Regions from separate parts of the Alkalihalobacterium sp. TH-98 genome, predicted to be linked through region 2. Evidence: riboswitches for the same ligand, from Rfam matches in the RefSeq annotation. Region 2 holds a riboswitch; the other holds the start of a gene.
The links. Region 2 has a riboswitch for cobalamin ahead of metE (5-methyltetrahydropteroyltriglutamate--homocysteine S-methyltransferase). Riboswitches for the same ligand answer to the same signal wherever they lie in the genome.
Positions count from the first base shown of each region.

Region 1: it holds a riboswitch for cobalamin, as region 2 does, so the genes downstream of both, AC2VNP_RS13730 ((2Fe-2S) ferredoxin domain-containing protein) here and metE (5-methyltetrahydropteroyltriglutamate--homocysteine S-methyltransferase) in region 2, are expected to answer to the same signal.

Region 1 covers NZ_JBYCKM010000038.1:72,688-78,127, forward strand. Annotated here, with positions in the region: gene AC2VNP_RS13715 (hypothetical protein) at 1-189, opposite strand, end outside; gene speD (adenosylmethionine decarboxylase) at 421-1,251, opposite strand; gene AC2VNP_RS13725 (polysaccharide deacetylase family protein) at 1,393-2,505, opposite strand; gene AC2VNP_RS13730 ((2Fe-2S) ferredoxin domain-containing protein) at 2,621-3,019, opposite strand; cobalamin riboswitch at 3,388-3,600, opposite strand; gene map (type I methionyl aminopeptidase) at 3,669-4,418, opposite strand; gene AC2VNP_RS13740 (GTP-binding protein) at 4,742-5,440, opposite strand, start outside.
Region 2 covers NZ_JBYCKM010000020.1:199-5,273, reverse strand. Annotated here, with positions in the region: gene AC2VNP_RS07795 (acyl-CoA thioesterase) at 1-377, opposite strand, end outside; partial or broken gene metE (5-methyltetrahydropteroyltriglutamate--homocysteine S-methyltransferase) at 467-2,566, opposite strand; cobalamin riboswitch at 2,744-2,924, opposite strand; gene AC2VNP_RS07785 (transposase) at 3,562-4,479, shown strand.

The sequences.
Region 1 (5,440 bases), on a different contig from region 2:
TGAAAGGTCCTTCTTCTTTAAAAGATATAATAAGTGGTCAACAGGCATCGAACCATGGCCTTTACCATTTTCTAATGTAAATTGAACGATATTGCGATTTTGCCGAATGACAGTTAGTGACTTCGCTGAATTAAAATGGCCTTGCCTTTTTTCTGTAATCTCATATTCAGTTCCTAATTCAATTTTCATAAAGGGAATCTCCTTTTCCTTATTCTCCCCATTATCATTCCTATATTTATAGTTTTTATACACAAATTTTTCCAGCACCTATTATGAATATATATATTCAAATAGTTTTAATTGATCAATAAAATTAAGGAAATTCAAGAGTATATACACTTTTCACTCACTTATGTTTTAAGAGTGTTCTTATACAAAGCAAAAAAGAAGCCTTTATCAGCTTCTTTCTGCTCAAATAAATTAATCCCTAATCTGTGTACCTAAGTGAATATTTTTACCATAAAAAATTTCATCCATTTCAAGTTTTAGTTTATCCGTTATTTCTTCTACATCTTTTTTGTCTAATTTTTCTTTTGTGTATCCAAATAAATAATTATTAATGTCAAATTCTTTAAGCCGACATTTCGTATGGAAAAGATTTTCTTGATAAACATTTACATCAATCATATCATACAGACGCTTCACATCATCGGGTATGTAATTTTGAATAGAGTTGATATCATGATCAATAAATAATTTATTTCCATCAATATCTCTTGTAAAACCACGAACCCGATAGTCCATTGTCATAATATCTGTTTCAAGAGAATGGATTAAATAATTTAGTGCTTTCAGTGGTGAAATTTCTCCACAAGTTTGAACATCAATATCAGCTCTAAATGTACTAATTCCCTCAGTTGGATGAAACTCAGGATATGTGTGGACTGTAATATGGCTCTTATCAAGCCCCATTACAACTGCCTCTGGAAGTGGTCCTGGGGACTCATCAAATGACGATTCCGTTGGCACTTCGACAACCGGCCCTTCAGAAACTAATATTGTCACACTTGCTCCTTGAGGTACATAATCCTGCTTTGCAACATTTAATACATGTGCCCCAATAATATCAGCAACATTTTTCAATATTTTCGTTAGACGGTCGGCGTTATATTGCTCATCAATGTAATCAATATAAGCTTCCCGTTCTTCTTTTGTTTTTGTGTAACAAATATCATACATATTGAAACTTAGTGATTTTGTCAGGTTGTTAAATCCATGTAGTTGGATACGTTCTTCTGGAGTAAGTGACATCAATCCGTTCCCCCTTAACGTTTATTAAATCTTGTGATGGATCTTGAAAGTCTAACGTACAATACCCCGGTACTTGATGAATTTATACTAGTTTTTCTTAGGTTACCCATTCTTTACTATCTATATCAACCACAATTTTATTTACTGTGATAATAAAGTCTGAACAGTAACAAATCGATACCCTTTAGTTCTTAAGTCATCGATAATCATCGGTAACGCTTCTACCGTTCCATCAAGAAGACGGGCATCTGTTTGGAAGTTATGCTGCAATACTATCCCGCCCGGTGAAATATCCCGCTGGACTATTTCTAAGATTTCATCCCCTGATAACCCGCTCCAATCAAGCGTATCAACAGACCACATAATCGTTCGAAAGCCCATTTCATGTAGAATAAGTGCATCGGATTTGGTTATTGCTCCAAATGGCGGACGAAATAAATCTGGTTTTCTGCCGACCGTTCTCTCCATTATATTTTGAGTCTTTCTTATTTCTTCAATTACTCTACTCGTCATTTGCCGTGGGAGTACAGGATGGCTCCACGTATGATTGGCAATACCATGTCCTTCATTGACGATTCGTTCCATCACATCTGGAAATGCTTCTACTTGCTTACCCATTACAAAAAAAGTAGCTGGTACTTGTTTACTTTTGAGGATGTCTAAAATTTTAGGAGTATAATATCCATCCGGTCCATCATCAAAAGTTAAAGCCACTAGTTTTCTTGCTGGACCTCCACGATAAATAAAATTAGGGGCTGAACGAATATTCGTCGTAATGAAAGTCCGTTCGAGTTGTAGATTATAGGTTGCTCTCATTCCAAATTTCCGGGTAACATCTAGTAATGGCACAAATATATCGCCAGCGAATTCTATCGTTCGCGTCGATAACGGTTGACGTTTCCATTGGCCTGTCGCTCTGACAAAATCATCTGAATAGTTTTGTCCAACCGGTAGCGCAAAGCGAATATCTCCATAGCTAAAAACAACAGAACCATACTCCTCATTCCAATCAACCCTTACCCCAGTATGTTTTAAGAACAAGGACGGTACCATCAACTGACCATCTCTCATAATGTACTTTGTTTTTACAGGCAGATTGTCAATAAAAATAGGTGCTTCTGGTAATCTTGATTCTTGTGCATATGTTTGAGTTGAAAAAGATGTACTAATGAAAATCGCCATTAATATTATACAAAATATTTGCAAATCCACTTTCTTTGCCCTTTTACGATACAACACCATCTCTGATTGCATTTATGTCTCCCCTAGCTTATTAAATTCAGATTAGACGATGTTATATTTACCAATTTACTGCTTATTTATTTAATAAAAACTGTGGAGTTGATGAAAAACCACCACTCAAAAAAATTTATTTTATAATACTTTTAGATACTTTTTTAACACGTTCTCGGTCTTTAAATTCTCCTACAGGAACATCATTGTGCCTTCTAAATCCATTTCCATCAAAGCAATGGCTGATTTTATCTGTCATTCTTGCATCATTTACTAAGGAATTAATAAGATCAGGTGCATCATGTGGAGCTAAATCCTTATACCAGATACCTTGTGGGTAGGAAATTAACACACACTTATCCTGACATCGCCCATTACATTTCGTTCGTGTCGTATGGATCACGTCGTCAAGATTACGTTCGGAAATCTCTCTCCTTACTGCTTGTGTTAAATCCTCAGCTCCAGCCTTATTACAACTACTACCATTACATATCAATAGATGTTGTTTTGTCTCCGATAAATCCCATGTCGCCATTCTGTAACCCCCAGTTTTTTAGCGCTGTTAATTGTTAATATTCAGCTTAAATTTTCAAAAAAAATACTATGAAACTATCATTTTCATTCATGTTGTCCATAACTAGCTTCAATAACAAATTAACAACAGCCTTTTTTATAAAAGAACGATCATCGTTAATCTTCCTTCAGGAAAGGTTACAGGTGAGATGTCTATGTAATTTCTAAAAGTAATCAAACAAAAAAGCAGCTCTGCCCTAAAAAGAGGTCAGAGATGCTTATCATAATCCGAGAAATTACTAGTGGAACATTAGCCGATAAAAAATACGTCAATAAATATAGACAATTGTTCCGCATTCTAACCACTTCCCTAACAACCCCGTAGGTCAAACAGTGATGTTAAAATAGGTAGGTCTCCTGACTTAGGGTATTCCTTCCATTCCTTCCCAGGTATTTCCCAGTGGACTATCTGAAAGTTTCAGTAGTACTAACTACTGATACCCAACACAGTGGCGGGTCCGTGCCGGCATTAAACCGAACTTCCCTATTAAGCTTGTAAAAGCAGTCTTGCTTTTATCTAGCACCTATTTTCATTTATGAAGTTGATGAAGTCTATTAATCGATGACTTGAATTTATAGTAGTCATAATACGGTAAATTGTCAATACTTGTTTATTCTTGTGATGTTAGTAATTTCGGTCCTGTTTTTGTAATCGCTAATGTATGTTCATATTGAGCAGACCATTTTCCGTCCACTGTCCTTGCCGTCCATCCGTTATCGTCCATTTGACTATACCAAGTACCTTCGTTAATCATCGGTTCAATCGTTATGACCATTCCTTCTTTTAGGCGTGGTCCTCTGCCCGGTGAACCGAAGTGTGGAATTTGTGGAGCTTCATGTATTGTCGGACCAATCCCATGTCCTGTAAAGTCTCTAACCACCGAAAACCCTTCTGCCTCAGCATACGTTTGAATAGCATGACCAATATCGCCGAGTCTATTACCGTCTAATGCTTGCTCAATTCCTTTATATAATGAGGTCTTCGTTACATCCATTAACTTTTTCGTTTGATCCGAAACATTTCCTACTGCATAAGTCCATGCTGAATCGGCTAATCCACCGTTTAAATTAATGACCATATCAATCGTAACGATTTCTCCATCTTTTAACGGTGTTTTTCGAGGAAACCCATGGCAAATTTCATCGTTTATTGAGGCACAGGTCGCGTAGGGGTAACCTTTATAACCTTTTTGTTCAGGCGTTGCGTCATTTTTCTTTAAAAAATTTTCCACAAACTGATCAATCTCCATTGTCGTTATTCCGGGTTGGATCAGCTTCGCAATTTCCTTATGACAAGCCGCTAACAACTTGCCGGCTTCTAACATTTGATTGATTTCTCTTTCAGACTTCAATGTAATCATAGGATCATTCCTTTACAAATCAAATAAAATATAACTTTCACACGTAACTACACGTTAAAAACTCATTTATAACCTACAATAATTTAGTTTTCCACTTATGATGTGAATTAAAACATAAGATTACCTATACTATAATTATGCGATTAAATTAGAGACTGCTTAAAATTTTATATAAAGTAATGTTTTAGTCAAAAAAGATGACCTATTGTCGTTGGTCACTCACATTAACTTTTTTAAGCAAAGCAAAAACCAGAGTTGCCATGTGGCAACTCCGGATAAATCTTTACCCTCATTAATATAATTTACATAACTTTATTGTTTACTTAGGTGAGTAGCGGGCTCTTAGAATGATCTTTTTGCATCCATTCGTATTGTAGTAATCTTACTTTAAACAGAGTGATAGGGTCCAGATATTGTTCTGGATTAGCTTTTAATCGTTCTAACGTATTTTTTTTCTGTTGAATATCTTGTTGTTCTTCTTCAATGACCTCATGGATGACATTGAAAGGTTCACTATAGAACATTGTAATATCACGGTTTAGCCCTTTTTCAAATAATTCAAATTGTAAAATAAACTGGTTAGTTACCGTGTTTGCAATCTTTTCATAGTCCTCATTCTCAATAAGCTTCTTATACATATTACATAACATCGTTTTATTTGGACGAAGTGTTCCAAAAAGCTTTCCAGCACTTTTCAATACTAACTGAGACGGAGTCGAACGGTTTAGTATATTCATTATTTCTAATTGAACCCCGTTTGATAACCGGTTAGCATCACGACTCCAATCATCGAGCACTTTAAAATCACAATTTAGCTTCAACCGCTGTCCCCCATACATCCTATTAAAGCCTTCGGTCATTTCCTCCAAGTAGTCCTGACTCAAGTGAAATTCCTCGGTAGCCATTTCAATCCAGCCTTGAATGGCTTTCGAAAATCTCGGTAAAATCGTATGTTGGATATAGTTCTGAATTCTTTCATTCATTTCTTGATTAAGCTCGATATGAATTTTTCGGAAATCACT
Region 2 (5,075 bases):
ACTGGTACTGGAACACCTCGTTCATTAATTGCAACCATTGTTAAGAATGAGGTAGTGGTAATTGTTCGCTCTCCCGTTTGTAAATCTTCACATTCAACTTTTACGTAAATTTCCATCGATGTTCTTCCTGTTGAGACTACAACAGCCTCTAAATATAAAATATCTCCTACCTTTGCAGAAGAAACAAAATTCACCCGATCAATGGATGCCGTTACGACAACATGCTTGCTGTGTTTCATCGCAGCAATAGCAGCTATTTCATCTATTTGCGATAAAACGGTCCCTCCAAAAATAGTCTCTAGATGATTTGTATCAGCAGGCAGGACTAACTTTGTTTGGACGGTCCTTGATACATCAGTCAATAAGGTTGTTTTCATTAAAATCACTCCAATGTATTAATAACAGCGAAATTTAATTTAATAGAAGCATTTTAAACCAAGTGGGCTAAAATGCTTCATAAATTTTATTAAACAGGTTGTTCTTGAACGCTTCGTAGCTTCCTAGTGGCTTCGACCATATTTTTTAACGATGCAATTGTTTCTTCTTCACGACGTGTTTTTAAACCACAATCAGGATTCACCCAAAACTGTTCTTTAGAAATAACTTCTAAGCTCTCTTCTAGGATCGTACTAATTTCTTCAACACTTGGGACACGCGGGCTGTGAATATCGTAGACACCTAACCCAATCCCAAGTTCATATGGATTTTGTTTTAGAGATTGTATGAATTCACCATGACTTCTTGATGTTTCAATTGAAATTACATCTGCATTAAGAGCACCTATTGGCTAAATAAAATCATTGAACTCGCAATAGCACATATGTGTATGAATTTGTGTTTCATTTTTCACACTTGAAGTCGCTAACTTAAATGCTTTTACAGCCCAATTTATATATTCATTCCAATTTTCTTTACGTAACGGTAACCCTTCTCGTAAGGCCAGTTCATCTACTTGAATGATAGAGAGTCCTGCTTCTTCAAGAGCATCTACCTCTTTTCTAATGGCCAAAGCAATTTGATAAGCTACTTGTTTACGAGAAATATCATCACGAACAAAAGACCAGTTTAATATTGTCACAGGGCCCGTTAACATTGCTTTGACATACTTAGAAGTTAATTGTTGTGCTTCTTTTATCTCTTTAACTGTCATCGGTTTAGTCCACTCGACATCACCATAGATAATTGGAGGTTTTACACAACGTGAACCATAGGATACGACCCATGCGTAGTCTGTAAAGGCAAAGCCTTCTAGCTTCTCACCAAAAAATTCGACCATATCTGTACGTTCAAATTCACCGTGGACTAAAACATCAAGTCCAATTTGTTCTTGAATTTGAATCCAGCGAGCTGTTTCACTTCTCACAAACTCTTTATAAGCTGAATCTGTAATTTCTTGATTACGCCATGCTGTACGTGTACGTTTTACTTGATCTGATTGGGGAAAGCTTCCGATTGTTGTTGTTGGGTAATCTGGTAACTTCATCGTTTCTTGCTGCAATGATTGACGTTCCTTATATCTCATTGGACGACAAAAATGCTCTGGCCTCACTTGTGCTACAAGCTCTTTTACACGTACATTATTTCGATCATCATGTTGAGCTAAAGCATCTGTAGCTAGCATAATTTCCGACACACTTTTTTTTCCCCGACCATTCTCTATCACGAATATAGGATGTGATATGAGTTAACTCCTTAATTTTTTCATCAGCAAATGACAAGGCATTGGTAAGAGTAGGGTCCAGCTTTTTTTCAGACTGTGTTGTTACTGGTACATGTTGTAAACTGCATGAAGACTGAATCCATGCTTCTTTTACACCACTTAAGGATAAAATGGCTTGGGTATTAGTTGCTTTTTCTGCTAAACTGGCCCGCCATATATCACGGCCGTTTATAATCCCAATTCCCAATACTTTATCTTGTGGAAAGCCATGTTTTCGAAGTGCGGTCATGTTTTCTTCAGCACCATGGATGAAATCTAGACCAATCCCTGCAACTGGTAATTTTGATAATTCTTCATACTCTGACAGTCCTTCAAAATAAGTTTGTAGCATAATTTGAACGTTAGGTACAATTTCTTCCAATTGTTTGTAAATTTGATGTACTAGTTTTACTTCATCTTTTGTTAAGGAAAGTACTAATGCTGGTTCTTCAACTTGAATCCAATTAGCACCTGCATCAACAAGTTGCTGTAAAACTTCCGCATATAGTGGTAGTTTGTGTTAAACCATTTTGTCATTTCACAAGCTACAACACTTTGTGATCCACGCGCCATTGCGTAATAGGTTGCTAGATCTACCTCATCGCCTCGCCAGTTATACCGGTTTGGTACTAAGCCAAACATTGCCGCTAGGTCAAGCATACGATCATAAAATGTAAAATCTCCTACAGTTAGTAATTCTATCCCAAGAGATTGCTGGCGCTTCAAATTATTTAAACGAATTTCTTTCATTTCTAAAACAAATTGTTCCTCTGATTTTATACCCTTCCAAAATGACTCTAAAATGCGTTTCCATTCACGTTTCTCACCTATATATGGGTAACCAACAGCCGTACTGATTAAATTCATATTCAATCCTCCTGGTAAATTTACATATTATAAAACGCAAAAAAACCATCTCCTAAATAGAAAATGGCTATACAATCAAGTTAAAGGGATGCTTAATAAAGAATGCTTAATCAGCATTGCTCTTAACTAGTTTGTCGTACAAATTGAATGTCACCACCTATTTCCACGTAGGTATTTGGTGTGTACTAGAGATAGGCAGGTCTCCTGGCTTATCATCAACGCTCCTCACACCTTCCCGTCACAAGACAGTGGTATTTGTGATTCACTCCGACATACAGTTGCGGGACAGCGACGGAATTTCACCGTTCTTCCCTTTTAAGCCAAACCGTGGTTTGGCACCAACTCTTACACTATATTTAATTTTTACTAACTATATCATATTCATTTTTCCAAGTATATAATTTCCTGAAAAAATAATTTTTTGTTTGAATGTCAAGCTTTAGAAATGACGGCGGCGAGAACCATAAACCACACCTCAATTCTTATCTAAATTGAATAACGCCATTGATACCTAACTATTTCAACTCTATCAACGCGACGGCCTCAACATGTGTTTTGATAGAATGATGATACTGAAACGCGTAAATATTGAACTCGCGTAAAAATGTACCCCCTATAATTATAAATAGCTTCTCGGAAATAAATTTTCCGTACCAGCTTTAGTCTTTCGACTAGGGATTTTTTATTGCTTCACCCCAAAACAGGAGTGCGAACAAACTTTCCTCTTGACGAACATTCGTTCCCTAAACAATTAAGTGAGGGTTTTTTCATCACTTAAAATGGGGGAACTATATGCTTACTAAGATTCGTACACATGATTCTTATCTTAATTTTGTAGTTGAACAGCTAGATTTACAATTCAATGACAAAACATTTTTAAAGGATTTTTACTCCTATCGCTTGGTGTTCTTTGGTTGATCTTACCGATGCTGGCACTCTTCTAAAACATCTCTATCCTCAATCCCAGAGGAAGGAAACCTCGTAATCCTTTTGATATGCTTCGCAGTTTAATGCTTATGCATCATCAAAAGATCACAAGTGTAGACCAATGGGTGTTCACCTTAAAAACAACTCCCATTTTTGCTATTCTTAGTGGTTTTTCTCCAGACGATATTCCTGGAGTCGGAACCTTTTATGACTTTTCCAACCGCCTTTTGCTAGCTTCAACTCCACATCTATCTCAAAAGAAGAAACGAAAGCTAAAGAAGCCAAGAAAGAAAGGGAAAAAGAATCAGAAACTTGAACTGAAAAAACCTAACGTTGTTCAGAAGCGCGTGAAACGTGCCTTACGAAACAAGAAAGTTCGATACACGCCTAATGCACATGATCAACTTCAAATCCTTTTTCAATCCTTGTTCGTCTATCAGTACGCATCAAAAGGTTTATTAGGAAACACGAATTCACTAAGCATTATGGCTGATGGATCTCCCGTAGTAACAGGAGGTCGACCTTATGGTAAGTTCCTTTGTGACTGCCGTAAACACGGCAACTGGAAATGCCAATGTCAACGACAATTTTCAGACCCTGATGCCGATTACGGCTGGGATAGTTCTCGTGAAAAATACTATTATGGTAGAAGTCTTTTCATGGTAGCTGCTTCGGATAGTCTTTATGATTTACCCATCTACCCAAGGCTCCATCGGGCCAGTAAACATGACTCCGTCTTGTTTGTGAGTACCTTCCATGAACTGAAGCATTGGTATCCAGATTGGACAATTGGAGAAGTCATCCTAGACTCAGCTTTGGATGCTTATCCCATCTATGATATGTTAGAGCACCATGATGTTTCTGCCATCATTGACCTCAATCCGAGGCGTTCGAAACAGTTCATCTACAATGAAATGGACATTAACTTAGACGGCGTCCCGGTCTGCCCTATCGGCCGAAAAATGCTCGATTGGGGAGTGGATTAGAAACGATATCGCCTTAAATGGCGCTGTCCAGCCGCAGTTGGAAAATGGAAATGTCCAACACCTTGTTCAGAATCTGCTTATGGACGGACTTTTTATACATCGACAAAGGATAACCCTCGTCTTTTTCCCTAGAGTCAAGCGTGATAGTAAGGAATGGTATAAGCGTTATGCTTTACGTACTGGGGTCGAGCGTTGTATCAAACGACAAAAGGTTGATTATCGTTTAGAGGATTCAAGAGGACGTAGTTCAAGACATTGGAATATTCGAAGTTACATCATCGGCATGTGCCACCATGCCGATGCGTGCTTCAAGGAAGCAAAAAAGAATAATTTTTTTAGCCTCCATCAAGGAATTAAATCTCTTTTGTCCCTATAACCTCATCTTAAAGTGCAAATTTTTAAAAATCCACTACCAGTGGTTTATTTGATATGCACTTTTTTTTTTGAAAATGGCTGTGAAAATTCCAATTAATCCTCTAGAAACTTGCTTTCATCCCCCATCAGACCCAAAATCAGTTACTTAATTTCCGAGTCTCTATTATAATAAATCAAATTAAATTCCACTCGTGTTTATTAGTTGTTTTATGTTCTTTCAG